Regions from separate parts of the uncultured Exiguobacterium sp. genome, predicted to be linked through region 2. Evidence: riboswitches for the same ligand, from Rfam matches in the RefSeq annotation. Region 2 holds a riboswitch; the other holds the start of a gene.
The links. Region 2 has a riboswitch for S-adenosylmethionine ahead of ACHWTJ_RS04035 (methionine ABC transporter ATP-binding protein). Riboswitches for the same ligand answer to the same signal wherever they lie in the genome.
Positions count from the first base shown of each region.

Region 1: it holds a riboswitch for S-adenosylmethionine, as region 2 does, so the genes downstream of both, ACHWTJ_RS01425 (amino acid permease) here and ACHWTJ_RS04035 (methionine ABC transporter ATP-binding protein) in region 2, are expected to answer to the same signal.

Region 1 covers NZ_CAXYJR010000003.1:7,206-23,181, reverse strand. The annotation lists gene ACHWTJ_RS01445 (GntP family permease) at 1-494, opposite strand, end outside; gene gntK (gluconokinase) at 519-2,060, opposite strand; gene ACHWTJ_RS01435 (GntR family transcriptional regulator) at 2,053-2,769, opposite strand; gene ACHWTJ_RS01430 (ketopantoate reductase family protein) at 2,952-3,869, shown strand; SAM riboswitch class I at 3,906-4,007, shown strand; gene ACHWTJ_RS01425 (amino acid permease) at 4,085-5,488, shown strand; gene mmuM (homocysteine S-methyltransferase) at 5,463-6,395, shown strand; gene ACHWTJ_RS01415 (MarR family winged helix-turn-helix transcriptional regulator) at 6,470-6,892, opposite strand; gene ACHWTJ_RS01410 (CBS domain-containing protein) at 7,075-7,530, shown strand; gene ACHWTJ_RS01405 (MFS transporter) at 7,557-8,795, shown strand; gene ACHWTJ_RS01400 (DUF1801 domain-containing protein) at 8,846-9,271, opposite strand; gene ACHWTJ_RS01395 (hypothetical protein) at 9,357-9,704, shown strand; gene ACHWTJ_RS01390 (M20 family metallopeptidase) at 9,771-10,943, opposite strand; gene ACHWTJ_RS01385 (SDR family oxidoreductase) at 11,084-11,914, opposite strand; gene ACHWTJ_RS01380 (hypothetical protein) at 12,050-12,919, shown strand; gene htpG (molecular chaperone HtpG) at 13,003-14,865, shown strand; gene ACHWTJ_RS01370 (hypothetical protein) at 14,923-15,660, opposite strand; gene ACHWTJ_RS01365 (heme oxygenase) at 15,782-15,976, opposite strand, start outside.
Region 2 covers NZ_CAXYJR010000005.1:455,871-471,846, reverse strand. The annotation lists gene ACHWTJ_RS04085 (DUF72 domain-containing protein) at 1-541, opposite strand, end outside; gene ACHWTJ_RS04080 (dihydrofolate reductase family protein) at 619-1,173, opposite strand; gene sufB (Fe-S cluster assembly protein SufB) at 1,259-2,656, opposite strand; gene sufU (Fe-S cluster assembly sulfur transfer protein SufU) at 2,693-3,127, opposite strand; gene ACHWTJ_RS04065 (cysteine desulfurase) at 3,117-4,340, opposite strand; gene sufD (Fe-S cluster assembly protein SufD) at 4,342-5,619, opposite strand; gene sufC (Fe-S cluster assembly ATPase SufC) at 5,638-6,423, opposite strand; gene ACHWTJ_RS04050 (MDR family MFS transporter) at 6,557-7,807, opposite strand; gene ACHWTJ_RS04045 (MetQ/NlpA family ABC transporter substrate-binding protein) at 7,887-8,720, opposite strand; gene ACHWTJ_RS04040 (methionine ABC transporter permease) at 8,753-9,418, opposite strand; gene ACHWTJ_RS04035 (methionine ABC transporter ATP-binding protein) at 9,415-10,437, opposite strand; SAM riboswitch class I at 10,517-10,621, opposite strand; gene ACHWTJ_RS04030 (bifunctional cystathionine gamma-lyase/homocysteine desulfhydrase) at 10,679-11,845, opposite strand; gene ACHWTJ_RS04025 (PLP-dependent cysteine synthase family protein) at 11,838-12,761, opposite strand; gene ACHWTJ_RS04020 (S-ribosylhomocysteine lyase) at 12,758-13,222, opposite strand; gene ACHWTJ_RS04015 (class I SAM-dependent methyltransferase) at 13,226-13,864, opposite strand; gene ACHWTJ_RS04010 (thioredoxin family protein) at 14,405-14,686, opposite strand; gene gcvH (glycine cleavage system protein GcvH) at 14,785-15,168, opposite strand; gene ACHWTJ_RS04000 (arsenate reductase family protein) at 15,233-15,595, opposite strand; gene ACHWTJ_RS03995 (DinB family protein) at 15,630-15,976, opposite strand, start outside.

The sequences.
Region 1 (15,976 bases), on a different contig from region 2:
CCAGCGATGACGGTCGGACCCGGGTGAGGTGGTAAGAAGCCGTGCGTGACAGACAGGGCTGCGACCATCGGGATCCCGAGATACAGGATCGAGACGCGGAGCTGACGTGAAATCGCAAAGACGATTGGAATCAACAGGACGAGTCCGACTTCGAAGAAGAGGGCGATCCCGATGATGAATGAAGCGACGACGACTGCCCATTGGATGTTCTTTTCCCCGAATCGAGCGACAAGCGTCATGGCGATTCGCTGCGCCCCCCCGGCGTCAGCGATCAGCTTTCCAAGCATGGCACCAAGACCAAAGATCAATGCGAGGTGACCAAGCGTTCCGCCGATACCAGCTTCGATCGTCTTGACGATCTGATCGAGCGGCATGCCGAGCAGTAGTGCAACGCCAAAGGAAACGATGATGAGTGAGACAAATGTATTTAATTTCAACCCCATGATGAGAACGAGTAACGCGACGATCCCAATTCCTACGATGACTAATGGCATGATGACTTCCCCCAAAAGATTAAGTTAGTTTTCTTTTTGAATCAAGCTCCGTTGATACGCAGCGATTCGTTTGTGATCCTCAGACAATGTCCGCGCCAGACTAATGAAAATTGGTAAGAGCTGACGATATTCATGCATCGCTTCTTCATTTGGTACATGGCGATGTGTTTCCCCGATCATCTCGGACACGACTTCGAACGAATCGATTTCCCCTGTTGCATACAGTCCGAGAATACAAGCACCGAGACATGAACTTTCAAAGCTTTCCGGAATGACGACTTCCGACTCAAAGATATCCGCCATCATTTGGCGCCAGACTTCAGAACGGGCAAATCCACCGGTTGCCTGAATTCGTGTCACAGGACCGTCCATACACTCGACGAGTGCGAGGAAGACGGTATAGAGATTGTAGATGACCCCTTCTAGTGCTGCCCGGATCATATGCTCTTTTTTGTGCGAAAGCGTCAAGCCGAAGAATGAACCGCTGACATCTGGATTCCACAGTGGTGCCCGTTCACCGGACAAGTAAGGATGAAACAACAGTCCGTCGGATCCTGGGCGGACACGTTCGGCAATCTTCGTCAGGACAGCATACGGATCGATGCCGAGACGTTTTGCTGTTTCGACTTCGGCTGAAGCGAGTTCGTCTCGGATCCACCGTAAGACCATTCCGCCATTATTGACGGGTCCGCCGATGACCCAGTGGTCCTCGGTCAGTGCGTAACAAAATGTCCGTCCTTTTTCATCGGTCTGCGGACGATCAATGATCGTTCGGATAGCACCGCTCGTTCCGATCGTGATCGCAATTTCCCCTTTGCGAATCGCGTTGACGCCTAGATTGGAGAGGACACCGTCACTAGCACCGACTAAGAACGGCGTATCAACGGATAGTCCCATTTGTCGTGCGTAATCGACATTCAGTCCAGTGCATGACGTCGTCGTCGGTACGGGTTCTGATAAATAGCTTGCATCGATCCCTGCGACATGTAACGCGCCCGTATCCCAGCCTAATTCATGAATATTAAAGAGACCGGTTGCTGAAGCGAGAGAGTGGTCGATGACATATCTGCCGAAAAGTCTTTGGAAAACAAATTCCTTGATCCCGACATATTTTTTCGTTTGAGCGTGGAGCTCCGGACGATCTTCGACGAGCCAACTGATTTTGCTGAGCGGTGACATCGGATGGATCGGTGTCCCGGTCCGGTGATAGATCGAGAAACCGTATTGTTCCTTAATCTTGTTCGACCATGCTTCACTCCGACTGTCCGCCCATGTGATGCAGGCAGTCAATGGCTGATGCTGTGCGTCCATCGCGATCAAGCTGTGCATAGCACTACTGAACGCGACGAACTTTGGTGGCATGCTTGGATGACGTTTTGTGATCAAACGGATCGATTCGAGTACAGCATCAAAAATTTCTTCCGGATCCTGCTCCGCCGTCGAACGGTTTGGTGTGTGGAGTGGGTAACCGACATTCGTTTGTCCGACAACCTCTCCTTTTGTCGTAAATAAGACTGCTTTCGTACTCGTCGTACCGATATCGACGCCTAACATGTATTCAGTCATGTGAATCGACTCCTTTCGACATCATTTGTTGCGTTTTCCAGAGATCTTCGACTTCCTGGACGTCATCAAAGTTCTGATGTAAGGAAGCAACCATCCGTTCACGATCCCCTGTCTCGATCGCTTCGATATACAAGGCGTGGTTCGCGAGAATGCGTTCGAAGTCTTCGATGTCTTCCTCGAATCGTACCCGCATCGATAGGAGGATGAAACTTTCCATGACCGGTTTAAGATTTTGCCAAATCATGCTGACATACCCATGATCGATCGAGCGGATGATTGTTTCATGAAACAGTACGTCCTGGAAGGAAAATTCATCGGCATCCTTGTATTTGATGGCAACTTTCATCATTTCTAGAATTTTACTGAGCTCACGGACGAGTTCAGACCGTTCGATTTTGACGAGTCGCTCGAAGACGAATGTTTCGATGAGCAACCGGACATCATAGATTTCCTGAATGTCGCGCTCGGACAAACCGACGACGACCGCTCCCATTCGTTCGAGACGAATCAATTGTTCGGATGCAAGGACCTTTAACGCATCCCGGACAGGAGAGCGACTGACTGAAAAATCAGAGGCTAATTTATTCTCAGATAAGATGGTACCGCTTTCAATCTTTCCTGAAATAATCCGCATCCGTAACTCGTGTGCAACACGATCTCCGGCGGAAGCTTTCGCTAACCACTTCAGGGGGTATAACAGTTCTGACATGGAATCACCTGATTTCTAGAGTGAGTATACTTGTATACAAGTTAGTATAAACGTTTTTTTCTAAAATGCAAACGCTTAACTTACATTTTAGTGATTCAAGTAGGAATCAGGAAAATGGTTTCCGATATGTTAGGGTGAAGGAGTAAGTAACGAATCGATTAGTTAAAAAGGAGGTAATGCATATGCATGTTTTAGTCGTAGGTGCAGGAGCAGTTGGAGGTTATTTCGGGGGACGTCTTGCTGAGCAAGGGGAACAGGTGACATTCTTTGTTCGTCCGAAGCGCTATGAACAATTACAAAAGACAGGGTTACAGATTACTAGTCCTCATGGTGATATCACGATCACGCCTCAGTTAGTGACACGAGACATGCGACCAAATCACACATTTGATGTCGTCTTACTTTCTACGAAAGCCTATCACTTGGATGACGTCTTACAGGATCTTGCGCCATTCATTTCGGAAGATACATATATCATTCCCTTATTGAACGGGATGCGTCATATTCGCCGGTTAACAGAAGTCTTCGGAGAAGATCGAGTACTGGGAGGGCTTTGCTTCATCGAATCGACGCTTGATGCAGAAGGGCGTATTGTACAGACAAGCCCGTCTCATCGGCTATTGTTTGGTTCACGAACCGGTAAACCAACAGCGCGTTTAGAGGAGATTGCAACACGTTTTGCGAAAGCGAAGGCACCGATGGCGTACTCGATGCATATCATGGATGACATGTGGCAAAAGTACCTCTTCATTTCGACATTTGCGGGCGTGACGACACTATTTCGCTCTGCCATCGGTCCAGTTCGCAAGGACCCAATTGGTTATCAGATGATTCAAGACGTCATGAAGGAAGCGAAACAAGCGATGGAAGAACAAGGTGCAATTTTCAATGATGATGTAGAAGCGGTCTTGCTGAAGCAGATGCATGCAATGGAAGACACGATGAAATCGTCGATGTTACGGGACATGGAAAAGGGTCAGCCTGTCGAAGTGGAACATTTCTTTAGCACGTTGCTCGAAACACGCTCTCCACGTCACCTTCAACTGATTGAATCTAATTTATGGATTTATCAAAAAAATCGAGAACTGCTTGTTGACTGAATTATCTGCATTCTGATATGGTTAGGAACAATTACATACTTATCCAGAGAGGTGGAGGGACTGGCCCTATGAAACCTCAGCAACAGGTCGAAAGATACTGTGCTAATTCCTGCGGGTGCTGCACCCGATCGATAAGATTTCCGAATTGTCGACCGACGCATCCGTGAGGATGCGTTTTTTGTTTGAAATAGGTGGAACGAGGAGGAAATGGATTCATGAAAACGAGCGGAGCGTTTCGACGCAAGATGGAATCACGTCATCTGATCATGCTGTCGTTAGGTGGTGTTATCGGAACAGGGTTATTTTTAAGTACAGGTTATACGTTGGAACAAGCAGGACGCGTCGGAACGATTTTATCGTATTTGATCGGGGCCGTCGTCGTTTACTTAGTCATGTTAAGTCTCGGTGAACTCGCCGTTCACATGCCGGAAACCGGATCATTCCATAAGTACGCAACGAAGTACATCGGACCCGGCACAGGTTATACAGTCGCCTGGCTCTACTGGCTGACATGGACGGTCGCCCTTGGTTCAGAATTCACGGCGGCAGGCATTTTGATGCAACGTTGGTTCCCGTCGATTCCGGTCTGGGTGTTCAGCGCATTGTTCGCTGCGATGATCCTTGGTATCAATGTCTTAAAGGTCCGTGTGTTCGCTGAAGTCGAGTTTTGGTTTTCCGCCATTAAGGTCGTGACGATCATTGCTTTCATTTTACTTGGTGCGGGAGCGATCGTCGGCTTCATTCCACTGCAAGATGGTAGCCCAGCCCCATTCTTTTCTTCCTTAACGGAAGGTGGATTATTCCCAAATGGCGCTTTCGCCATCTTCATGACGATGCTTGCCGTGAACTTTGCTTACTCGGGAACGGAATTGATTGGTGTCGCAGCGGGTGAAGCAGTTGATCCGAAGCGGACGATTCCGCTTGCGATCCGGACGACGATTTTGCGACTCGTTCTCTTCTTCGTCGGTACGATCATCGTGTTAGCCGTCTTATTGCCAACGGAAGGGAAAGGTGTGCTCGAAAGTCCGTTCGTCGCCGTATTTGAACGGATCGGAATTCCCTACGCAGCAGACGTGATGAACTTTGTCATTTTGACAGCAATCTTGTCAGCAGCGAACTCTGGACTTTACGCCGCCTCTCGGATGCTCTGGTCGCTTGCGAACGAACGCATGATTCCACGCTTCTTCGCCCAGGTGACACCAAGTGGGGTACCGCTTCGAGCTGTATTGTTCAGCATGCTTGGCGGAGGACTTGCCTTGCTGTCTAGTATTTATGCGGCAGGAAGTGTTTATATCGCGCTCGTCTCGATTTCTGGTCTCGCTGTCGTCGTCGTTTGGATGAGTATCAGCGTTGCCCAGTATCGTTTCCGGAAACAATTCCTCCGTGAAGGGCATACGGTCGACGAATTGGTCTATCGCACACCACTTTTTCCATTCGTACCGATTGCCGCTCTCGTCGTTTGTTTGATTTCCTTGATTGGTATCGGATTTGATCCGACACAACGAATTGCCTTGTACTGTGGTATTCCATTCATCGTGATCTGTTATGTCGTTCATGCGTTCACGAATTCTTCTCAGAAACGGAGTGTTGAAGATGTCCCGAATCAAAAATCCAGTTGATCAACGATTACAAGAAGTTCCCTTTCTTATTTTAGATGGTGCCCTTGCAACCGAACTTGAACAGAAGGGATTCGACCTGAACGACCCGCTTTGGTCAGCACGTCTCTTGATTGAAGCGCCGGAACAGATTGAGCGTGTCCATCGTGATTACTTTGAAGTAGGTGCCGATGTTGCGATCACTTCAAGTTATCAAGCAAGTATCGAAGGATTCAAGCAACGTCACATTTCAACCGAGGAAGCAGAGAAACTGATCCGACAAACGGTCACCTTGGCGCAAAACGCACGCACGCGTATCGGAAAGAGTGACGCATTGATCGCGGGATCAGTAGGTCCTTATGGTGCTTACTTAGCAGATGGTTCTGAGTATCGCGGTCATTATGGGGTATCAGTAGATGTGCTAGAAGCCTTCCACAGACCACGGATTGAAGCGTTGATTGAAGCGGGGGCAGATCTGCTGGCATTCGAGACGATTCCGTCGCTCGAGGAAGCTGTCGTGTTGTTCCGGATTCTTGAAACGTATCCGGAAGTGTCCGCTTGGCTGACGTTCTCGCTTCAAGATGCGACGCACATTAGTGAAGGAACGGCACTTGCGACTTGTATTGAAACGGTCGGACAACATCCACAGCTCGCAGCAATCGGTGCAAATTGTTTTCCAGCATCTTACGCGACCGATTTTATCCGTCACGTCAAGGCGTTGACGGATGTGCCAATCATCGTCTATCCGAACTCTGGTGAGGTCTATGATCCGGTCGCAAAAACATGGTCAGGTACGAATCAGTGTACGTCGTTCCAAACCGTCTCGAAAACATGGTATGAGGCGGGGGCACGATTGATCGGCGGTTGTTGCCGAACGTCACCCGAACATATCGCGCAAATTCGTTCAGTCTGTCAAGTTTCTCAAACATGATGAATGATGGACGAAAAAAGAACGGACACGAAATCGATTGATTTCGTGTCCGTTCTTTAAATGATATGATTCCGTTATCGTTCACGCAAGGCACGATTAAATTGTTGCAACAGGCGTCCGAAATCTTCCGCATCATCTGCTGGCCAGTCTGTCAGTAGACGTTCGATGCTTGCGAGACGTGCTGTTCGATAGATGGTAAGTTCTTGTTGTCCTTTATCTGTGATGTGATAAAAGAAGGCACGACCATCCGTCGGATCTTTTACTTTTTCAACGAGTTGCTTCTGATCGAGTGCCGCTGCTTGGCGACTGACGGTTGAGACATCCAACTGAAGTTCGCGGGCAAGTGTTTTGACACCGACGTTGCCGGAATCTGCTAATTGTCGCAGTAAGAGATAAGAAGCACGATCCAAATTACGATTGTCTGCCGTCGCTGTCGTTAAGCGCCGGATCAGAATCGCTAACTCCAATTCAATGGTTTCAAGTGATTGTTGAGACATCGGGTATCTCCCCTTTCGAAAAAGTCTCTCTGTCCCTCATGATTACCCAATGTGGATAAGCTGTCAATGCGAAAAGCAGGAGGCTTGACAGAGTTGTAGTTGTATTATACAATCATTTTTGTTCTTTTAATTGTATCATACAACTTTCGTAGATGAGAAACGAACGACAAAGGAGAATTCAGATGAAAGCTTATGAGTCGATGAAACAAGAGGTCATCACGGTAAACGATACAGATCTGATTCGTACGGTCATCGAACGATTCATTCAATCTGGTATTAGCGGCGTACCTGTCATCAACGCCGAGCAGGAGGTCGTCGGGTATATCAGTGATGGAGATATCATGCGCGCAATTGGAAAACACAAGGACATCATCGTCGATACATTCTTATACGTAGATGTCATCAAAGGAGACGAAGAAGATTATGAAGATCGGATTCGTCACATCTTGAATCGACCTGTCATGGAACTGGCACGCCGGAAAGTCGTAACAGCGGACGCTGATACAGAAATGGAAGAGATTGCAGCGACACTTGGCGCAAAACGGATCAAAAAGCTTCCAATCCTCAAGGCAGGACGTCTTGTTGGGATCATTAGTCGAGGCGATGTCATCCGCCATTCGTTTAAACAGTTCATGTAACACATTCAATAGAAAGAAGGGACACTATGGCACTTGCTGAAAAAACAACGACGCTTGAGCCGGAAACGGTATTAGCAGAAAGCAAACATGGATTATTCCATCAACCGGTTGCTGTCTGGGCGGTCTTTTTCGCCAGTATCACAGCATTCATGGGAATGGGGCTCGTCAATCCCGTCTTACCGACAATTGCCGAGAATTTAGAAGCATCAAAAAGTGAAGTAACGCTCTTATTTACAAGTTATAACGCCGTCATGGCATTCGCGATGTTAATTACAGGCGCGATCTCATCACGGATTGGTCAAAAAGGAACATTGATGCTCGGGATTGCCGTCATCGCAACCGTTGCTGGTTTTGCTTCACAAGCAGACAGCATTTGGACGCTCGTCGCGTTACGCGGTGGATGGGGACTTGGGAACGCTTTGTTCGTCGCAACCGCACTGGCTGCGATCGTTTCGCTGTCATCAGGCGGAACAGCCAAAGCCATCATTTTGTATGAAGCAGCCGTTGGTCTTGGGATTTCGATTGGACCACTATTAGGCGGAACACTCGGTTCGATCACATGGCGCGCACCATTCATGGGTGTTGCGACAATCATGGTCATCGCGTTTCTCGTCTTGCTCTTCTTGATGCCAAAACCAGCAGCGTCTGCTGCACCGAAACAGAAGTTATCATTAAAAGCACCTTTCCAAGCGATGAAACATCGTTCGCTCTTGACGCTTGGGATCGTTGCGGCGCTTTATAACGTGGGGTTCTTTACAATCATGGCTTATGCACCATTCGTCATGAAACTACCAGCTAAAGGACTCGGATTCGTCTTCCTCGGCTGGGGGATGTTACTTGCGATCACATCGGTCTTAACGGCTCCGAAACTGAAACAATGGTTCGGAACGATCAAAGCGATGATCATGATGTTGATCACATTCGCGATCTTGCTTCTTTTAATGGGGATTTTCACGGAAACACCAGCCGTCGTCATCGTCTGTGTCATCTTGGCGGGAGCTGTGCTTGGGAATAACAACACGCTCATCACGACCGCTGTCATGGACGCAGCACCTGTCGAACGTTCGACAGCATCTGCGGCATACAGTTTCCTACGTTTTCTCGGGGCAGCCATTGCGCCATTTATGGCCGGTAAATTGGCTGAAATCTTCAACGCAAACCTACCGTTTTATGTCGGCAGTGGCTTCGTCCTCTTATCCGTCATCATCATCGGGGTCAATCTCAAACACATCCGCCATATCGATCGGACAGAAGGCGGACATTAATTTCAAAAAAACAGCCGAAGCGAATCTGCTTCGGCTGTTTTTGATTGAAATCAAGAAGGGTACATGTCTCGTAACGTGCGGATCGAGTGCTCAATCATTTCCCGAAGTACGTTTAAATCGATGTCAGTCAGTCGTTTTACGTAGAGGCAGGACTTACCGCGTCGATACGTACCGAGACTAGCAAGCAGTCGTTCCGATACATCGTCTTCACCAAGCGAGAGGTAAAGGACGAGGTTCGTCTTGCGCGGAGAAAAACCCACATAAAAGCTGTCGCCCTCGCGACCGGAGGCATAGCGATAATGATAGGCACCAAAACCAATCAAGGAGGATCCCCAAATGACGGCTTCGTATCCCGTGACATCTTCGAAGAACTGACGTAACGTGATACCATCTGCTTGACGTAGTGGCGGTTCGACTTGTGCCAAAAAGGCATCAACGGACTGTTCGGTAGGACCTGTCTTTGGCGTATCAGACATAAGTTGACTCCTTTCGGATGAAGAAGATATCGGTTACTTTCGAGAAAGGCTAGTAAATATCCTGTAACTCAGAGGTGGAAATCGAATGAAGCATCGCATCGTGTTTCGAGGAGAAGAAGACAGTATATCGTGGGACATCTTACACGTATATCCAAAGCAAGAGGAACTAACGATTCAGATGACGGGACAAGATAGTGCACACGAGTTTTCAGTTACATTTAATCAATATGATGCGTTCATCCGTAACTTTGCTCGCGTCCATGAGTCGTTATACGGTGAAGTCGTATTCGAACAGGGCGTGATACGTCTCCGTTTACGATATGACCGCCTTGGTCGTGTCTTCATCAGTTGGTCTAATGGACAAGCGAGTCATCAGTTTCGCAGTGATCAAAGTTATTTAAGTGAGGCATTGGCACAGCTTGGTGTGTACTAAACTAGACACAGTAAAAGTAGAAGGGACGACTTTGGGTATTGCACCCGAATGTCGTCCCTTTTTTGTTTAGTATGATGAAAGAGGTTGATGTAATGGTGTTTTGATCAAGTTAAAGCAAAACGCAATCGTTTGTTCATATTCGGATAACGGAATCGATTCATCGACTTGATGTGCGAGACGGAAATCATGGAAAGAAGCAATCGCGATTGGGAATGCTTTTTTTGCTTGGCTGAACATCGCACCATCCGTTCCACCTGGAATCGCGATTTTTCGTGGTGTCACGCCGCTGACCTGCTCCATCGTATCTGCGACCTGTTGCAAGAAAGGTGCCTGTTCATCGGTTTCACAGGAAGGAATATCCTTGATGACGATCACGCTCATATCAAAGTCAGGATCTTCTGCAACAAGTCGACGCTCGATAGCTGTAAAGGCAGCAAGAACATCCGCTCGACCGAATCCAGGAATCGTCCGAATATCCATATAGAACGAGGCTTGACTCGGGACGACGTTCGGTCCTTCACCTCCTGAAATCGAGGTGATCGACGCCACGACCGGACCGAGTGCCGAGTGATGATTCGCCGTGATCGAGAAACGTTCCGACTTCACTTCTTGAATGATGCGATATACGTCATCAATCGCATTACGTCCAAGTTGCGGGGCAGAGCTGTGCGCACTTTTCCCACGGCATGTTACTTCTATCCCGACAACCCCTTTTTGTGCATAACCAATCATCCCACTCGTCGGTTCTGTGATCAGTAGAGCATCTAAATCATCCGCATGCCCTTGTTCGGTCAAATGACGAGCTCCTGTCATGCCATTCTCTTCATCGGATGTAATCAGAAGTTTGACGGTATTCGGACGGTTTTGACGTTCCTTGTATTGAATGAGCGCTTGCACCATCGCCATGACACCTGATTTCATATCTGAAGCCCCACGACCATAAATGCGACCGTCTTCAATTTCACCACCGTATGGATCTTTCGTCCAGCCGTCTCCTTGAACCGGAACCGTATCGAGATGACCAGATAATCCGAGGACAGCAGGACGTGAAACCTCCTCGCTCGCAGGAACGGTCGCGACGAGACAGATTCGTTTTGGTGAGACCTCAATCCATTCTGTCGAGATCTGATGATCGACCAGTACATCGTACACGTAACGTGCGACGGCTTCCTCTCCATCCGTCGGGTTGACGCTTGGAATTTGAAGACACCGTTGTAAGTAAGTAATCGCTGTTTGCATAAGTATTTCCCCCTTTACCTGTAGTGTACCCTGTTAAAAATACTTCAGGGAGGTAAACTAATTCGGAAAATAATTTACGGTGCTGAACGTCTTGAGGTAAAAGAAAAGCGGCGCAACCAAAGGGTTACACCGCACGTTGTTCATTCACTTTTTTCTGCTTCATCTTTCCACTTCGAATCAATCAACATCTCTCCCGGCCATGTATAAGCCATGATGCCACCGTCTGCTGTGATATCTTCACCAGTGACATATGAGCTGTCGTCAGAAGCAAGGAAGAGAGCGACCGTTGCCATCTCGCGTGGTTTACCGAGTCGTCCGAGTGGTGTGATCCAAGCATTCGCATCGCGGAACTGTTTGCCTTGCTCTTTTTCTTTTTCACCGACGAGTGTATCGATGAGTGGTGTTTCGATCGTTCCTGGTGATAATGAGTTGACACGAATGCCATGACGCGCATAATCGATTGCCATCGCGCGCGTGAAGTTCGCGATCCCGCCTTTCGCTGCGTTATAACCGGACCGGTTCAAGTCAGCTGCGCGACCAGACATCGATGACGTATTGATGATTGAACCACCATTATCAAGCATGAGTGGAATCAAGAATTTACTGACGAGGAATGTGCCGCGCAAGTCGACCGCGATGATCCGGTCGAAGAGATCGATGGGATACTCGTGGACTTTCCCGCCTTGTTCATCGATTCCGGCATTGTTGAAGAGGACATCGACTGTACCGTATGTCTCTTTGATGTGCTTCGCAAGTTGCTCGACACTATCGACGTCTGAGACATCGACATGGACGGCTTCCGCTTTCCCACCTTGTTGTGTAATCTGTTCTACTGTTTGTTGTGCTTTTTCAAGTGAGACATCGGCACAGACGACCGTTGCTCCCTGTTCTGCGAAAACAAGCGCGGTCGCTTGTCCAATCCCTGTTGCCGAGCCAGTAATGACAGCTACTTTTTGATCGAGTCTACCCATTGTTAAATCCCTCCTAAGTCGTATCGTTCACCTTATGAAACATTCCCGGAGAAATGGAGATTAAACCCATCGATGCGTCTAGTGTTAGAGGATAGGGGGTACATCTACAACAGCACAATCGCTATATAGAGGGAGATGAGAACGCTGACATCCGATCAATGGCAACTTGCTAAAAACTTATTATACGAAGCCGTCCAGTACCAAATGACACTCGAGAAGAGTGCATTCGCAAGTGAATTGATCGACCAAACGACACCGGTCCTCTGGTTTGGTGATGCGACACGTAGCAGTTGGGTGACGATCGCGACGAACCCATCCCGATCGCAGTTTTTAGACCGAACAGGTGCATTACGATTTGACGAGCATGGTCCGCTTTTCATACGTCCGAAGTCGATGGCATGGGAGGATTATCTGCAGGAGGAAACGCTGACAGATTCGATCCGGCGATTTAACGATTATTTCAAACAACCGAACGTTTACCGGACTTGGTTTGGTCGACCAGGTGGCGGTAAGCTCGAAGGATTCTTGAACGGGCTCGGTGCGTCATTTTACGAGAAGACGCTTGATCCGGTCATTCACCTGGATGTTTTCCCGTTTCCGACACACCATTACATGGGAGCGATCAAAGAACGCAGCGTGTTGAAAGATAGTCCGTTCGGTCAGACATTTTTGTTACGCCTGCTTGAACTATTTTCGATAAAAGGAATCATCCTACTCGGGAAGGAACATACGGAACGATTTGCGAAGCTTGAACCAGACATCGATTGGACAACCTATCGACCAACGGATTATCCGGACGCGATTTTTCAAGTCGGCGTCTCGTCACGATTTCAGGTACCCGTCGTCGGACTCCACTTCAAACCGAGTGAGCAGTTCATCGGTCTCGGTAATCGAAAGGATGAAAACGGCGTCAGTCATGGCACCTATGGATCAGCAGAACACTTACGTCAAATTGGAATGATTGTCCTTGAAAAAGTTACGACATACAGTGCAAAAGGAGATTGACAGATATTTCGAACTCCCTAATAATAGGAGATGAATTAGCACTCTATATGATTGAGTGCTAAAAAAGGGGAGGCAGAATGAGCATGGAAACGAAACAATTTAAGGCGGAATCAAAACGATTGCTGGAGATGATGATTCATTCCATCTATACGCATAAGGAGATTTTCCTGCGCGAATTGATCTCGAATGCAAGTGACGCCATGGATAAAATGTACTACAAAGCATTGACGGACGAGACGATTTCGTTCGAAAAGGAACACTACAAAATTACAATCGAACCAAATAAAGAAGCGCGTCAACTCATCATTCGTGATACGGGAATCGGAATGACGAAGGAAGAACTAGAAGAAAATCTCGGTACGATCGCGAAGAGTGGATCGCTTGCCTTCAAAGCAGAAAATGAAGCACAAGATGGTCATGATATCATCGGTCAATTCGGTGTCGGATTCTATTCCGCCTTCATGGTCGCAGATGTCGTCACTGTTGTTACGAAACCGTTCGGCAGTGCAGTCGCTTATAAATGGGAATCGCGTGGTGTCGAAGGTTATACGATCGAGGAAGTCGACAAGGAAACCGTCGGAACGGAGATTACGCTCCACATCAAGGCGAACGAGGAAGAAGAATCGTATGACGAATACCTCGAGACGTATCGTCTGCGCAGCATCATCAAGAAATACTCAGATTTCATCCGTTATCCGATCGAGATGAAGGAACTCGAACGTCAGTCGATCGAAGGCAGTGACGAAACGGAAGAGGTCGAAGTCGTCAAGACGATCAACAGCATGGTGCCGATCTGGCGGAAGAACAAACGGGAACTGACAGAAGAAGACTATACGAACTTCTACCAAGAGAAGCGGTATGGTTTCGACACACCGGCGAAACACATTCATATCAGTGTCGACGGCGCTGTTCGTTATCAATCGATCTTATTCATTCCAGAGCAGGCACCGTACGATTATTATTCGAAGGAATTTGAAAAGGGTCTTGAACTCTATGCCAACGGTGTCTTAATCATGGAAAAATGCAGCGACTTGTTGCCAGATCACTTCAGTTTCGTCAAAGGGATGGTTGACTCGGAAGACTTATCGCTCAACATCTCGCGTGAGTTACTGCAGCACGATCGTCAATTGAAATTGATCGCGAAAAATATCCAAAGTAAGATCAAGACACAACTCGAAGCCCTCCTGCGCGAGGATCGCACGAAGTACGAAACATTCTATCAAGCGTTCGGACGTCAGCTGAAGTTCGGTATGTACAATGATTACGGTATGCATAAAGAACAGGTACAGGATCTGGTCCTCTTCTATTCAGCCAAGGAGAAGAAGTTGATCACACTCGCAGAATACGTCGCAGCGATGCCGGAAGATCAAGCACATATTTACTACGCCGCTGGTGAGAGTACGAATCGTCTGGATAAATTACCACAATCCGAGCTCGTTCGTGATAAAGGGTATGATATCTTGTACTTCACGGAAGAGATCGATGAGTTCGCGATCCAGATGCTCGTGACATACAACGAGAAGACGTTCAAGTCGGTCACGAGCAGCGATTTAGGGATTGAAGCAGAAGAAGCGGAGACGACGGACGCACAAGCAGAGATGTTCCAAGCCATGCAGGAAGTGCTAAGTGGGCAAGTCAAGGAAGTCAAAGCCTCAACACGTCTAAAATCGCATCCTGTCTGCTTTGCGACGGACGGCGCTGTCTCAATCGAGATGGAGAAAATTCTGAAGGCGATGCCGAATAATGAAGGGGTAGAAGCAGTCAAGATTCTTGAATTGAACCCGTCACACGCAGTGTTCGAGTCTCTTGAAACAGCATATCAAAACGATCGTTCGAAATTCGAACGCTATACGAAACTAATGTATCAACAAGCATTGCTTGTCGAAGGACTTCCACTCGAGGATCCAGTAGCGTTCGCGAATGATGTGTGTTTACTAATGGTTTAAATTGAAATGACGCTATCCAGATCAGGATAGCGTCATTTTTTACAAAAAAAGAATGAGTTACTCCGCAAAATACTGAATGAGCTGTTTCATTAAGTACGGTTGATTCTCTTCAAACTGTTTCTTTCGATGACCATTCGCACCAGATGGATGAGGAAAGCCTGAAAGAAGCTGATGCTGTTCGATTCGTCCATCCTGAATCAAACTACGGACTTGTGCTTCGACGACACGACCCAGTGGAATCAACAGCGTCGGTTTTCGCAGCTGATTGATTTCAGCGACGAAGTGTTCCTCCGCATAATGTCTCAACAAAGGACTACGACTGATCTTCGGTTGATGGCCCGAATAGTTTTTTTCTCGATAAAAGACGGGTTGCTTTAACAGGGACGTCGGATGTAACAATTCTTGATGTTGATGGAATAAACTAGCCGTCGTCTCGATTCCGAGCAATGCTGGAAGCTCGAGTGCATCGAGCATCTGGACGAGGTTACGTCGCATCGTTCCGGCAAAACTGGCTACATATTTGACGAGCTGTGCTGTCTCTTCTAGTGAAGCTCCATGATGGAGTGCATCCGTCGCTTCCTCAAAGGCGATTCGCATCTGTTCAAAGCCGGGTGTGATCCCAACGATGACGATTTTTGCCTCTGTATTGACGTATTCACCGATCGGAGAATAATAGACGGTTAGATTATTCTCCTGTTGCAATAAAAAATCGTCCGTCCATAGTTCATCCCGTCGTAACGTTCGATCATCGGGTAAGGCACGAATGGCTTGTTCAAATATAGTTAACGAATTCATGAAAGGTCCTCTCTCTCTGTATTGGCATTATGATAACAAAAAATACCATTTAAGACAATTGGACCCTTTCGCTATTTTGATAGTGGTATGTAAAAAGGACTCGAGACGAGTCCTTTTTGGTTTACTGCGCGCGTTCTTTGACCGAAGCGACTTCATATGTCAGAATCTCACTACCGAGCATCGGTGATTCTCCTGCTTCACTGTTGGCCGGTCGACTATGTGACGCTTTGAAATCGTCACTTTCCCGCCATGCTTGAAAACTCTTCATGTCTTCCCAGTACATGTTGACGTTCATCTCATCATGCTCTTCGATGTT
Region 2 (15,976 bases):
CGAATGGTACGGAACCATCTTCGGTCTGCGGTTCATCGCAAATCGTATGAATGAACTGATGTTCCTTCAAAAATCGGAGCGTCCGCTCACGATAAGCTTCCGAATACCACGATGGATTTCGGAACTCAATCGCGACCGGCAGTCCAGCAAGTGATTTTCGGATCGTCTGCAAATACTCCAAGTGCATTTTGCTGACATCGAACCAAGGTGGCAGCTGCACGAGGATCGCTGCAATCTTTCCACTCTTTCGCATCGGTTCGATCGATGCGATATATTGTTCAAAAATCGGACCGAGCGGATCTTTATTCTCCCGGTCATGTCCACTCATCGCCCGGTGGACCTTGACGATGAAGCGAAACCCGTCCGGTGTCTCAGATGTCCATTTTTCGTAGTTTCGTTCCGGTTGAATCGCATAGAATGTCGAGTCGACCTCGACCGCTGGAAAATGACCGGCATAGGCAGCCAGTTTCTCTTTACGATCTTGCGGGGTCAAGTAGAGACTATCATGATCTCCCCAGCCCGTAACACCGATATATATCATGCGCTCCTCCCCCTTACGTGTTCTATTCTACCTGTTTATCATAGCATAGCAGAATCCGGGATTTCTTCTTCAATGCTTCAATTTAAACGTTCATATTCGAGGATGATACATCCTGATTCGAAGCATTGTGTTTTAATCAATTTTAAGTGTTGCGGTTGATCAAGCACCGGAAACATTCGTTTTCCACCGCCGAGCAGAACAGGGTAAATCACGATATGATAGCGATCGACGAGTCCAAGCTCAATTGCTTCAGCAGCAAGCGTCGCCCCACCGATCGCAATCTGTTTTCCAGGCAAGGCTTTTAGTGCTTGAAGTTCCTCGGCAAGCGACTGATTCGCTAGACGCGCCTTTCCTTCGACAGCGTCGAGCGTCCGCGAGAAGACGACCTTCTCAAGCGATTGCCAGGTTTTCGCATACTCAACGACAATCGGCTCGTCTTCCTGATCCGCTTTCTCCCAGTATTGCATCATCTCGTACAAACGACGTCCATAGACATGGGTATCGAACGCTTTCTCGTAGTCATTGAAATACTGATGTAATTCTGCGTCTGGTGAAGCGAAATCGATCCTACCTGACGCATCTTCGATATAACCGTCGAGCGAGACTTGAAAGGAATAGACGATGTCACGCATAGTAATCCCTCCTTTTTCACTCTTTACCCCAATAACCATTTCATGAAAAAAACTCCCTCATCCGTAGATGAGAGAGTAAGACGAATTATCCGATTGAACCTTCCATCTCGAACTTGATGAGACGGTTCATTTCGACCGCATATTCCATTGGAAGCTCTTTCGTGAACGGCTCGATGAAGCCCATGACGATCATTTCCGTTGCTTCCTCTTGTGAGATCCCGCGGCTCATGAGGTAGAACAATTGCTCTTCCGAGACCTTCGAGACTTTCGCTTCGTGCTCAAGCGAAATGTTGTCGTTGAGGATTTCGTTGTACGGAATCGTATCCGACGTCGATTGGTTATCCATGATGAGCGTATCACATTCGATGTTCGAACGCGCACCTGTCGCTTTACGTCCGAAGTGAACGATACCGCGGTACGTGACTTTACCACCGTGTTTTGAGATCGACTTCGAGACGATCGTCGACGATGTGTTCGGTGCTAAGTGAATCATCTTCGCACCCGCATCTTGGTGTTGACCTTTACCAGCGATTGCGATTGACAATGTCATACCACGTGAACCTTCACCTTTGAGGATGACGGCTGGGTATTTCATCGTCAATTTCGAACCGATGTTACCATCGACCCATTCCATCGTTGCGCCAGCTTCACAGATCGCACGCTTCGTAACGAGGTTGTAGACGTTGTTCGCCCAGTTTTGGATCGTCGTGTAACGGCAGTAAGCGTTTTTGTTGATGAAGATCTCAACGACCGCTGAGTGAAGCGAGTTCGTCGTGTAGACCGGTGCTGTACATCCTTCGACGTAGTGAACCGATGCTTCGTCATCAACGATGATCAACGTCCGCTCGAATTGACCCATGTTTTCCGAGTTGATGCGGAAGTAGGCTTGAAGCGGCGTGTCGACTTTAACACCTTTTGGTACGTAGATGAACGATCCACCTGACCAGACCGCTGTGTTCAAAGCTGCGAACTTGTTGTCTGTTGGCGGGATTAATTTTCCGAAGTACTCACGGAAGATATCTTCGTTCTCTTTTAACGCTGTATCTGTATCTTTGAAGACGACACCGATTTCTTCGAGGTCTTCTTTCATGTTGTGGTAGACGACCTCTGACTCGTACTGAGCCGAGACACCTGCCAAGTATTTTTGCTCTGCTTCAGGGATACCGAGCTTATCAAACGTACGTTTGATTTCTTCCGGTACTTCATCCCACGATTTCTCTGCACGTTCAGACGGCTTGACGTAGTACGTGATGTCGTCGAAGTTCAATTCTGAGAGATCGCCACCCCACGCTGGCATTGCTTGTTCGTTGAAGATCTTGAGTGATTTCAAACGGAAATCAAGCATCCATTGTGGTTCTTCCTTCATTTTCGAGATCGTTTCGACGACTTCAGTCGTCAAGCCGCGTCCAGAACGGAAGATCGAGATATCGCGATCGTGGAAACCATATTTATAATCGCCAATTTCCGGCATGTTCTTTGCCATGTTCATTTCCTCCTCTTACTTGCTTGTGACCGAAGTTTACTTCCCTTCTTCTACGCCGCGTTCGAGCGCCTTCCAGGCAAGTGTCGCACATTTGATCCGTGCCGGGAATTTCGTGACACCCGAGAGTGCCTCGACGTCCCCGAGGTCGAACGATTCGTCGTCATAGTCTTTTCCTTGGACCATGTCCGAAAAGATATCCGCGAGTCGTAAGGCTTCTTCGATAGTCTTACCTTTGACGAGTTGCGTCATCATTGAAGCAGACGCCATGCTGATCGAGCAGCCCTCCCCGTCAAATTTCGCATCACGGACGACATCGTCTTCAATCGCGAGCTGGAGACGAATCGTATCGCCGCACGTCGGATTGTTCATGTCGATCGTGACGCCCCCCTCGATCGCACCGCGATTTCGGGGAGTTTTATAGTGATCCATGATCACTTGACGATACAAGTGATCGAGATTGTTAAAATCCATGACTGAAATACTCCTTCGTTTGGCGAAGTCCTGTCACGAGTGCGTCAACCTCTTCTTTCGTGTTGTAGAGATAGAAGCTAGCGCGAGCCGTCGAGCTCGCTCCGAGCCAACGCATCAGGGGCTGTGCACAGTGGTGACCGGCGCGAACCGCGATTCCCTGCATATCAAGGACGGTTGCGACGTCATGTGCATGGACATCACCGAGATTGAACGTGACGAGTCCAACGCGTTCTTCCGGACCGTAAATCGTTAGTCCGTCGATGTCACGCATTTGTGCCATCGCGTACTGCGCGAGTTCACGTTCGTGTGCTTCGACGTTCTCTAAACCAATCTCTTCTAAGAAATCAATCGCTGCCGATAAACCAACGGCACCTGCGATAATCGGTGTACCCGCTTCGAAACGATATGGAGACGGTTTGAACGTCGACTCTTCAAGACCAACGTAATCAATCATCTCACCACCGAATTCAACCGGTTCCATCGCATTGAGTAATGCCTTTTTCCCGTAAAGAACACCAACGCCTGTCGGACCACACATCTTGTGTGCGGAGAAAGCGAGGAAGTCACAATCGAGATCCGTGACATTAATCCGTTGGTGCGGCGCACTTTGCGCAGCATCGACGACCATGACGGCACCACGAGCGTGCGCAAGACGCGCGACTTCTTTGATCGGATTGATTGTACCGAGAACATTCGAGACGTGTGCCATCGCGACGATCTTCGTCCGGTCAGACAGTTGTGCTTCGACCGCTTCGACCGTCACGCGACCATCCGCTGTCAAATCAACGTATTTCAACTTCGCTTTTTTGCGTTTAGCGACTTGTTGCCACGGAATGAGATTCGCATGGTGTTCGAGGTACGTGACGACGATCTCGTCGCCTTCTTCGACATGCTCCATACCGTAGCTTGACGCGACGATGTTGATCGCCGTCGTCGTGCCGCGGGTAAAGATAATTTCTTCATGGTGTTGCGCCTGGATGAAACGACGAACGTTCTCACGCGCACCTTCGTACGCATCCGTCGCTCGTGTTCCGAGCGTATGGACGCCACGGTGCACATTCGAATGAATCGTCTTATAGTAGTCGTCAATCGCATTGATGACGACGAGCGGCTTCTGCGAAGAGGCCGCACTATCGAGATAGACGAGTTTCCGGTCGTTGACCTGTTGGTCGAGGATCGGAAACTGATTGCGGATGGATGCATCGATTCCCATATTAGTTTACTTTCCCTTCGATGACTTGAACGAGACGTTCTTTCACCGAGTCAATCGCAAGTTCCGAGACGACTGGCTGGAGGAATCCGTGAACGACGAGGCGTTCTGCTTCCTTCCGTGAAAGGCCACGGCTCATCAAGTAGTAGAGTTGTAGTTCATCGACACGACCGACAGATGCCGCGTGTCCTGCCATGACGTCATCCTCATCGATCAAGAGGATTGGGTTCGCATCACCACGTGCCTTTTCAGACAACATGAGGACACGTTCCGTTTGAACGCCGTTTGATTTTGAAGCGCCGTGATGGATCATCGACGTTCCGTTGAAGATCGATGTTGCTGCGTCTTTTTGGACACCGTGGATCAAGATGAAACCTTCTGATCCTTTACCGAAGTGGTCCGTCCGGACGTTGAAGTTTTGTTTTTGCTCTCCACGACCGACCGTAACGGCTTTCGTATCTGAGAACGAATCGTTTCCGACGAGGTGTGTTTTTGTTTCTGTAACCGTGTGACCGTCATTCATGTGACCGAGTGCCCATTCGAGCTTCGCGCCTTGTTTGACGACACCACGACGGTTCATATACGTGATGGCACCTTTCGATAGCGTGTCGACACCACCGAAGAGGACTTTTGCGTTGTCTTCAACGAAGACTTCTGTGACGACGTTGACGTTATGCGCTTCATCACCATAAGAGACGAAGTTTTCGATATACGTCAGTTCGCTGTCCGCATCTGCGACGATGATCGCGTGATGGTAAAGCGCTGCGCCTGATTGCTCAAGCGTGTAGATCGCTTGCATCGGTACAGAAAGCTTGACGCCTTTTGGTACATAAAGGAACGTACCACCGTTACGAAGTGCCGCGTTCAATGCCGCAAGACGATCTTCGTTGACTTGAACACCTTCCGTCATGAAGTACTTCTCGACGAGTTCAGGGTGTTGTTTTAATGCGTCTTCGAGCGTCGTGAAGATGACGCCGTTCGCCGCTTCACTGTTTTGCGCGTGAACAAGTTGTCCGTTACGCGTGACGAGCATGTGATCACGGTTTTCGCCGATCAATGCTTCGATATCTGAAGAAAGACCAGTGACGGTTTCGAGTTCCGTCGTACCTTCTGTGAAGTTCCAGCCTTCGATCTTGATTTTTTCTACTTTTGGCAATGCGAGCGTTGGGGCAAGATCAAGTGCGTCTTGACGCTTTGCGACCATCCAAGATGGTTCCCCTAAGCGAGTCGCACGTTCTGCCACTGCCTCGCGATTTACTGCAAGATTCAGTTCTACAGTCATCATGCTTCCTCCCTCGTCTTACGCTTTTGTTTCGATTTCGACGTCTTCGATGCCGAGTTCTTTTTTAACCCAGTCATAACCTTCTGCTTCGAGACGGTGTGCGAGTTCTTTACCACCAGACATGACGATTTTTCCGCCCATCATGATGTGGATGAAATCTGGCTCGATATAGTTCAAGAGACGTTGGTAGTGCGTGATGATCAAGCAGCCGAATTCAGGTGAACGCATTTCGTTGACACCTTTTGCGACGACTTTCAATGCATCGATATCAAGACCTGAATCGATTTCATCAAGAATTGCGATCGCTGGTTTAAGCATCATCATCTGAAGAATTTCGTTACGTTTCTTTTCTCCACCAGAGAAACCTTCGTTGAGGTAACGGTGTGCCATTTCTGAAGGCATCTCGAGAAGACCCATTTGTGAATCAAGCTCACGGATGAACTTCATGAGTGAGATTTCATCGCCTTCTTCACGACGCGAGTTGATCGCTGAACGAAGGAAGTCGGAGTTCGTGACACCACTGATTTCGCTTGGGTACTGCATTGCGAGGAACATTCCCGCTTGTGCGCGCTCATCAACTTCCATGTCGAGGACGTCTTCGCCGTCAAGTGTGACTGAACCAGATGTCACTTCGTACGATGGGTGACCCATCAATGCTGATGCGAGTGTTGATTTACCTGTCCCGTTTGGTCCCATGACCGCGTGGATTTCCCCGCCTTTGATTTCCAAGTTGACGCCTTTCAAGATTTCCTTGCCGTCGATCGCGACGTGTAGATCTTCAATCTTCAAGTGTGAAGCCTTCATGTTAGAATCCCTCCATCTATTCATTTCGTGACTGACGATTCAGAACACGAGCGTTACTAATTTAGTATCATTCTAATCTTAAAGAAACATTGCTTATTATTCAAGCGTCATCGCTCGTTGATTTTTCTCAAAATCACGCGTTTTGTTGAGAATCATTCGAAAGTTTCACCGGTTCTTCGAGTTCCTCGATCGTCGAAGCCCGATGAATCCGTTGTGACAGTAAGAGCAGTGGTATTCCGAACAATGTCAAGCCCGCTAATATCCCGAAAATCGGTAACGGGCGGTCCGCTCCATATAAACTTAACAAATGACCTCCGGCAATCGGACCGATGGATTGTCCGATTGACGTCAAGCCCATCGCCCCGAAATAACTGCCCCGTAATTCTGGCTTCGCGAACCGATCGGTCAAGATATCAGTCATCGTGAACATCATGACTTCGCCACACGTGAAGATGACCATCGCGACAACCATCAGCCAAATTGAACTCACATTACCGATGATGAACAATCCAACAGCAACTGTCGCAATTCCGGTCGTGATCGAGACGAGCGGTGACGTCTTGACACCGAACTTCATGATCGGATATTGCACGATCAAGACGGTGATCGCATTGATCGTGATCAAGATCGCATAGAGTGTCTTCCCGCCTTCAAGCAGTGACGTCTCCGTCAAGAACTGTGGCAAAGTCGAGTTGAACTGACTGTAGCCGAAGACGCCGAAGATGATGCCGGCGAGTGCCAGCGTAAAGGCGATATCCGTCCGCAACAGACGAACCGTCGCTCCAAACGACACCTTTTTCCCACCATGCGTCTCGGTGATCGGATGACGTTTGAATAAAATTCCGATCATCACGCCGTACACGATATACACGAACGCCGTGATGTAAAACGTCGCGGACGTGTTCCCTGCACTCAGCAGTAAAGCGATTCCCGGCCCGATCGCTGCCGCGATGTTGATCATCGCATAACGGATATTGAAGACGAACAACCGGTTCGCTTCGTCCGTCGTATCACTGATCAAGGCACGGGCGGATGGCTCAAAAATCGAGCGACAGACCCCGTTCAAGGCACTAAGGATGAAGAATGCCCAGAATGTCTCGACTTGTGCCAGCGCAATGAAAACGATCGCGAATCCGATCGTTCCAGCGAGCATCATCGTCCGCCGACCGTACCGGTCTGACAGTGTACCGCCGATGAAACTCATGACGAGACTGGCGATTGCCGAAATACTCAGGACCCAGCCGACATCGACCGGATCAAACTTCAGAACAGTCGTCATATAAATGGCGAAGAACGGCATCGTGATGAACGTTCCGAGACGTGAGAAAAATGTCCCGAACAAGACCCCGAGTGTCAACGGATGCAGTTGACGAATGCGTTGCATATGATTCCCCCTAACCCCTGTTTCAGACAAATGAAAAGCATCCTTCCATTATATAGGAAGGATGCCGGTTTCGGTGAACTTATTTGCTGACTGGAACGACCGCACCTTTGTACTTGTCGAGGATCCAATCTTGGTTTTTCTTTTCGTGCAAGACATCGAGAAGTGTCGTGACACGCTTGTCTTTCTCATCGCCGTCACGTGTAACGATGATGTTGACGTATGGTGACGACTCATCTTCTGAAGCGATCGCGTCTTTCAACGGGTTCAGACCGTTATCAATCGCGTAGTTCGTGTTGATGAGGACAGCGTCACCTTCATTGTTTTTATAAGCTTGCGGAAGAAGTGATGCTTCGATGTTCGTCTTGAACTTGAGTTTCTTCGGGTTCTCCGCGATATCACCGAGTTGTGCATCTGTCGTTTTACCGTCTTTGAGTTTGATCAATCCTTCGTTTTGAAGGAACGTCAAGACACGACCGCGTTCCGCGACGTTTGAGCTCGTTAGAATCGTCGCACCGTTTGGTAACTTATCGAGTGACTTGTATTTCTTCGAATAAATACCGAGTGGTTCAACGTGAACGCCACCTGCGTTCGCGAATTTATATGATTTGTTTTCTTTCTCTTGTTGCTCAAGATACGGTACGTGTTGGAAGTAGTTCGCATCGATTTCTTTTGAAGCGAGCGCTTTGTTTGGAAGTACGTAATCTTGGAACTTCTTGATTTCAAGTTTGTAACCTTTTGCTTCATATTCTTTTTTAACGTGCTGAAGAATCTCAGCGTGCGGTACGTTTGAAGCACCGATGACAAGTGTTTTGTCATCGCTACCTGATCCTGATGATTTTTCGCCACAAGCAGCAAGACTGATAGCTAAGACGGATACAGCAGCAGTACCTACGAATTTTTTCCAAGTTTTCATGAATGATTCCTCCAATATGATTAAGTTTCGAATTAACGTTTATCAATTGCGCGAATCAGCAAGTCACCAATGATTTGGATGACGAAGACGATCGCTAAGATTAAGAGTGTCGCAATGACGATGACATCGTTTTGAGAACGCTGGAATCCTTCGATGAAGGCCATGTCCCCAAGTCCACCTCCGCCGACTACTCCGGCCATTGCCGTATAACCGACAAGTGAGACGAGTGTGACCGTGATACCAGAAACGATGGCAGGCAACGCTTCCGGGATTAAGACTTTATAGATGATTTGGAACTTCGTCGCCCCCATCGATTCAGCTGCCTCGATGACACCTTTATCGACTTCACGTAACGCGAGTTCAACCATCCGACCGTAAAATGGTGCAGCACCGAAAATCAGTGCCGGTAATGCTGCCGTTGGTCCGAGGAACGAACCGACGATCGCTGTCGTAAATGGAATCAATAAGATCAGTAAGATGATGAACGGAATCGAACGGAAGACGTTGACGACCAAGCTCAGCACTGAATAAAACGCCCGATTCTTGAACAATAATTCTTCGTTTGTCGCATACAATAGTAAACCAATGATCAAACCGAGGACGAATGTCGAAACCCCAGCGATTGCCGTCATATAAACGGTACTGCCTGTCGCTTCCCACACCATATCCCAGTCTAGGTTGTCAAAGAATGAAATCATCGGTGATCCACCTCCACTTCAACATCACTGGCTTGAAGCTTCGTGATGACCGCTTGTGTTGCTGCTGTTTCCCCGATCAACTGAATGAACAGTGTACCGAGTGCCCCTTCCTGCGATTGACCGACGTTTCCGCCGATGATATTGAACAGAACCGGTGAATCCTTCATGACTTCCGCGAGGATCGGGCTTTCCGCTGTTGATCCGACGAACGTCAACTGAACGATCTTTCCGGTTGGGTACCGTTCGCGTAGTTTCGCGAACGTCAACTCGTTTTCCGACGGCGACGTCAATTGTTTGACGAACTCCTTCGTCATCGCTTGCTTCGGATGACGGAAGACTTCTGCGACCGGTCCTTGCTCGACGATTTTACCGGCTTCCATGACGGCGACCCGGTGACAGATTTTTTGAATGACGTGCATCTCGTGTGTGATCAAGACGATCGTCAGTTTCAGTTTTTCGTTGATATCGACAAGTAACTCAAGAATCGAGTCCGTCGTCTTCGGATCGAGTGCACTTGTTGCCTCGTCACATAAGAGAACGTCCGGGTTCGATGCCAGTGCCCGAGCGATACCGACACGTTGCTTTTGACCACCGGATAATTGCGACGGATAGGCTTTTTCACGTCCGTCTAAACCAACGAGTTGGATCAGTTCCGCGACCCGTTCCTTGCGACGTGCCTTCGGGAAGCCACCGAGTTCGAGTGGGAACATGATGTTTTCTTCAACTGTTCGTGACCATAGTAAGTTGAAATGTTGGAAGACCATCGAGACATTCTTACGGACGCCTCGTAATTCCTTAGGTTTGAGTGATGTCATTTCAACACCATCGATTTGGATCGAACCACTCGTTGGTGCTTCAAGCATATTCAGCAATCGGATCAAGGTCGATTTCCCTGCTCCGGAATAACCGATTATTCCAAAAATTTCACCGCGCTCGATTGTCAGATCGACATTCGCGACGGCTTCGACCGCTCCGCGCTTTGAGCGATAAATCTTTCCTACGTCTTGTAAACGAATCACAACTGTCCCTCCTAAAATAAAAAAAAGTGCGCGCGTTTTAGAGCAAACGCGCGCACTTTTCAGTACACAAAACCATTTGCTCTCATCTCCCAGACTTTTGTCTGCTGGAATTAGCACCACTTCGGATTAGATCCGCGGTTGCCGGGTTTCATCGGGCCAGTCCCTCCACCACTCTCGATAAGAGTTTCGGTATTAAGTTTGTAGAATATATTCTGAATATTAGCAGGGGTTATTTTTGTTGTCAAACAGTTTTTTCAGAAACTTTTTCGAGGAACGTGAAAGCACGTGTTAAGTCTTCTTTCAAATCTTCCGCGTCTTCAAGTCCAACTGAAATCCGAACGAGACCGTCCGTGATGCCAAGTTCTGCCCGACGTTCTGCTGGGATCGACGCGTGCGTCATCCGTGCCGGAACGGAAATCAGACTCTCGACGGCACCAAGACTCTCAGCAAGTGTGAAGAAGTGTGTCGCCTCGACGAGTTTTTCTGCGTTCGCTGCTGAACCGACATCAAAGCTGATCATCCCACCAAATCCAGTCGCTTGTTTCGCTTGAATCTCGTGACCAGGGTGCGATGCAAGTCCTGGGTAGAAGATGTTCGAAACGATATCTTGTGCTTGTAGGAACGCAACGAGATCATGTGCTGTCTCTTCGATTGCATCCATCCGGATACCGAGCGTACGAAGACCACGGACGAGCAAGAAGCTGTCTTGCGGTCCAAGCACGCCGCCTGTCGAGTTTTGGATGAAATGCAACTCTTCGCCGAGCGCATCATCTTTAACGACGACAAGTCCAGCGACAACGTCCGAATGTCCGCCGATGTATTTCGTCGCACTGTGCAAGACGATGTCAGCACCAAGTGCGAGTGGTTGTTGATGATATGGCGTCGCGAACGTGTTGTCGACGACGAGTTTAAGATCGTGACGTTTGGCGATCGTTGCGATGGCTTCGATGTCCGTTACTTTCAACAACGGATTCGTCGGTGTTTCGACGTAGACGATCTTCGTGTTATCTTGGATCGCTGCTTCCGTTGCTGCAAGGTCCGTCGTATCGACGAATGTCACTTGGATGTTGAACTTCGGTAAGACGCGTTGCATCAAGCGGAACGTACCACCGTAGACGTCATCTGTCATGACGATGTGGTCGCCAGACTCAAGCAAGTGGAAGACGGCATGAATCGCTGCCATCCCAGAACCGAAGGCAAAACCACGTGCACCGCCCTCGAGATCTGCAATCAAACGTTCGATGCTCGTCCGAGTCGGGTTCGCTGTCCGTGAGTATTCGTATCCGTCCTTGAGTTGACCGATTTTATCCTGCTTGTATGTGCTTGTTTGATAGATCGGAGGTGTGACGGCTCCTGTTGCCCGGTCGACACCTGTTCCTCCATGAATCAATGCTGTCTTCTTACGCATGAGTTTCGTCCACCTTTTCAAAGATTTGTTGGCTCAAGTAGCGTTCGGCACTGTCTGCGAAGACGGTGACGATCGTACTGCCGGGGTGACGCTTCGCGATATCAAGCGCAGCAACGAGCGCTGCACCTGCTGAACTACCGACGAGTAATCCTTCGCGAGCGGCGAGTGTATGAACCGCGTCAAATGCATCGCGGTCAGAAATCGTATGAATCTCGTCGACGAGTTCACGCGGAACGAGACTTGGCCATTTCGCTGTACCGATACCTTCTGTCTTATGCGGACCGGCTGGACCACCATTTAAGACGGAGCCTTCCGGTTCGACGATTGCTGCTTTTGTACCGAGACGTTGTTTTAAGAAGTCCGCTGTTCCGGCGAACGTACCACCTGAACCACAACCGGCAACGAACCAGTCAATGTGCGGCAAGTCCGCAATCAGCTCAGGACCGAGTGTCCGCTGATACGTGACTGGGTTCTCTTCGTTTTCGAATTGTAACGGAACGTAACTGTTCGGAATTTCCTGACCGAGTTCTTTTGCCCGGTCGATCGCCCCTTGCATATCGAGTTCAGTCGGCGTGTTGACGACGGTTGCGCCGAGTGCCCGCATCAACGTCTGTTTTTCCTGACTGAATTTTTCCGGAACGACACAGATGACTTGAAGATCATATTTTTTAGCGGCGAGCGCCAAGCCGATGCCGGTATTCCCGGCTGTCGGCTCGATGATCGTACCGCCTGGTGTCACATGTCCGTTTTCGATTGCTGCATCAACGAGTTGAATGCCAAGGCGGTCTTTGACGCTGCCCCCAGGGTTCATCCATTCGAGCTTCGCCAAAATGCGCGTACCAGCAGGCAAATCGAATGAAGTGATCTCGTAGAGTGGTGTGTTTCCGACGAGGTCGCGGACGTTGTTCGCGATCATCCGAAGACGATGTCCCATTCATCACGACCGGCAAGCATTTTCTCGGCATAGTGCTTCGCTCCTTTGAGGTCATGTGCGCTCGCAAATCCACATTGGACTTCGTTTTGCGCTGGAATCTCTTCTGCTGCAAGGACGTCTTTCAACGTCTTCTCAACGAGTTCGCTCATTTTTTCGACCGAGTCGAAGTTCATCATCGCCATGTAGAAACCTGTTTGGCATCCCATCGGCGAGACATCGATGACATCATCCGAGTAGTTACGGATGTTCTCAGCAAGTAAGTGCTCGAGTGTGTGCATCGCACGCATCGGCATTTGCTCAACGTTTGGCTGTGTGAAACGGATATCGTATTTGACGACTTGGTCGACTTTACCTTCTTTATAACCCGCGACACGGATATAAGGTGCTTTGACTTTCGTGTGATCCAGGTTAAAGCTTTCGACGTTCATTTTTTGAAGTGCCATGATTTATTCCCCCATTTTCTCGGCTTCTACAAGCCAGACGAAGTGATTGTATTGTGTGAAGTTAACAGTGAATCCCCGTGCTGTAAACAATTCTTCCATGACTGGAATCAACGGGTAAAACTCGCGTTCGAGATCGTCCGCTAACGCATCGAACCCTTGAGCGCGTGCTTCGCGAATCGTTTGCAGGCGTGCCTCTTCTGAGACGAACATCGTATCCGCGTAGACGATTTTTCCGTCTGCCGGTAAATGTGACGCCATCAGCTCGATTGCTTCTCCCTTTTCCTCATCTGTTAGATGATGAAACGCATATGTCGAAACGAAACTGCGTGCTTCGTTCGCTTCGAACGAGAGGAAGTGACCATCCTGTACAGCAAGCGACGGAATCTTTTCCGTCAAGATCGCCCGCATCTCCGGACTTGGTTCGACGGCGAGTACAGCGTCGTGACGTGCCAGAAGACGTTGTGTCAGGTTCCCTGTGCCTGCTCCGAATTCAATGACCGGCGACTGCGCTTTATCCGCTACTGTATCCAAAATCTCATCGTATCGACGAAAGACCTCTTTATACTCCGGATCGTGTCCGGTTACTGTCTCGTCATACGTCGATGCCCATTCTGTGAAAACATCCATAAAACGTACTGTCATGCCTTGTCGTCCTCCATCTCACCAGTTAATTCCGAGTAATCGGATATGAATTAAAGTAATTTTCCTTATTCGCATTGTAGCAAGGAGATTCTATCCTGGCAAGCGACCGGCTCGAAAAACTTCCAGAAAACAAAAAAAAAGGCGTTGCCGGCGAACCGACAACACGAATAATGTGGTTAGAAATGCTACGAAGGAAAACCCAGCTCCATTCGGAATTGTTCGCTCTTCCGCGTGGAGGACGGCGCCTGTTCGACATGATTGCCAGCTTACGTTCACTTCCTGATCGGTCCTTTCGATCCACCACCTGTTCATTGCACCGCTTCGTCTTTGGGGGACGACTTAAGGGGAAACAATACACCGGCTTAGGATGGGAGAAAGGGTTCAGGACTTGAATCGTATTGAACGATCATCTCTGCTAGACTTCCTATAATGCATTTCTAGAAGTTGTTATGAATATACCATTCATATTTCGACGTTGTCAACGGATTATTGTAAATATTCCGACAATTTAACAAAAAGAAAAATCCAGTCGGACTTTTCTTACCGTTCTTGACAGAAAGCAAAGACGTTTTGAACGGACTGGAAAGCATAAAGTCGCTCTACGACTTGGTTTTCTTCAATTCGCAACAACGCAGGAACACTCATGACACGGGCTTCTTCTAAGAAATCCGGAATGAAATTCCCGTTCGCCTTCTGAATCGATTGACCTGATTCCGTCGCTTCAACGATATCGAGCATACGCTCCGCGATGGCGCATGTCCCGCACATCGGTGCATAGACATACAATAGCCCGTTTTCCGGGACGGTCGTGACCTCTTGCATGACGGTCGCTCCTTTCTTCGTGGTATCTGTCGTCAGTATACAAAAAAAAGAGAGCGGACGAAACGCAAGCGCCTCGTTCACTCTCTTTTCGTTAAGTATTACTCGTTGATCATCGATTTGTACGCTGCAGCGTCCATCAATGCCTCGACTTGTGAAGCATCTTCGATTTCGATGTCGACCATCCATGCGCCTTCGAATGGTGACTCGTTGACGAGTTCTGGGGAATCCGAAAGGTTTTCGTTGATGGCAACGACTTTACCAGAGATCGGTGCATATAATTCCGAGACTGTCTTGACCGACTCAACTGAACCGAATGGCTCGTTTGCTGAGATCGTATCCCCGACTTCAGGCAATTCGACGAAGACGATATCCCCGAGTTCGTGTTGCGCGAAATCCGTGATTCCGATGCGCGCCTTGTTTCCTGATACTTCGACCCATTCATGTTCTTCCGAATAGCGTAAGTTGTCTTTTACTTGACTCATTTCCGATTCCCCCTGTGGACTAATTTGGACTAACGTGTTCAGTATACCAAAATCGACTCTGAACTTAATACCATTTTCCTTGATACATTTCTTCCTTGAAGCCGATCGTGACGTCTTTCCCGTCTGTGACGATCGGACGCTTCAACAACATGCCGTCACTTGCGAGTAACTTGTATTGCTCGTCTTCCGATAACTCTGGAAGTTTGTCCTTAATCCCTTGCGAACGGTATGATTGACCGCTCGTATTGAAGAATTTCTTCAGTGGCTCTCCACTCTTTTGATGAAGTTCCTGGATCGTCGTTGCAGATGGTGTTTCCTCGACGATATGTTTGTAGTCCACTTCGACACCGTGCTGTTCGAGTGCTTTTTTCGCTTTGACGCACGTACTACATTTCGGATAGCCGTACATCGTGACTGTTTTTGTCATGTTCCTCACCTCACCTTCAAGAGTAGCAGATGAATCACTTCTGCTTCAAGCGTGCGAGCGCCCCGTCAATCTGATCTTGGTGATGGGCGTCATGGGCAATGAACGACTCGACGAAGGTCTGCGGTCGGAAATCCTCATAGGTCGCTTCAAATTGCTCGTCAGACAAACGATCGAGGTGATTGACGATGTCACGCCGGACGCTGATTGCTTTCTTCAATAAGGCGAGCGGATCGATATGATGCGCATATTCGACCGCCAGTCGATTGAACTGATCAAAATCCGTCTCGACGAGCGTCAACGGTTCATCCGGTAACTTCGAGATGGCATGATCGTAATAAAATCGGTCCCATAAATACAGATGACTGACGCACTCAAGGACGG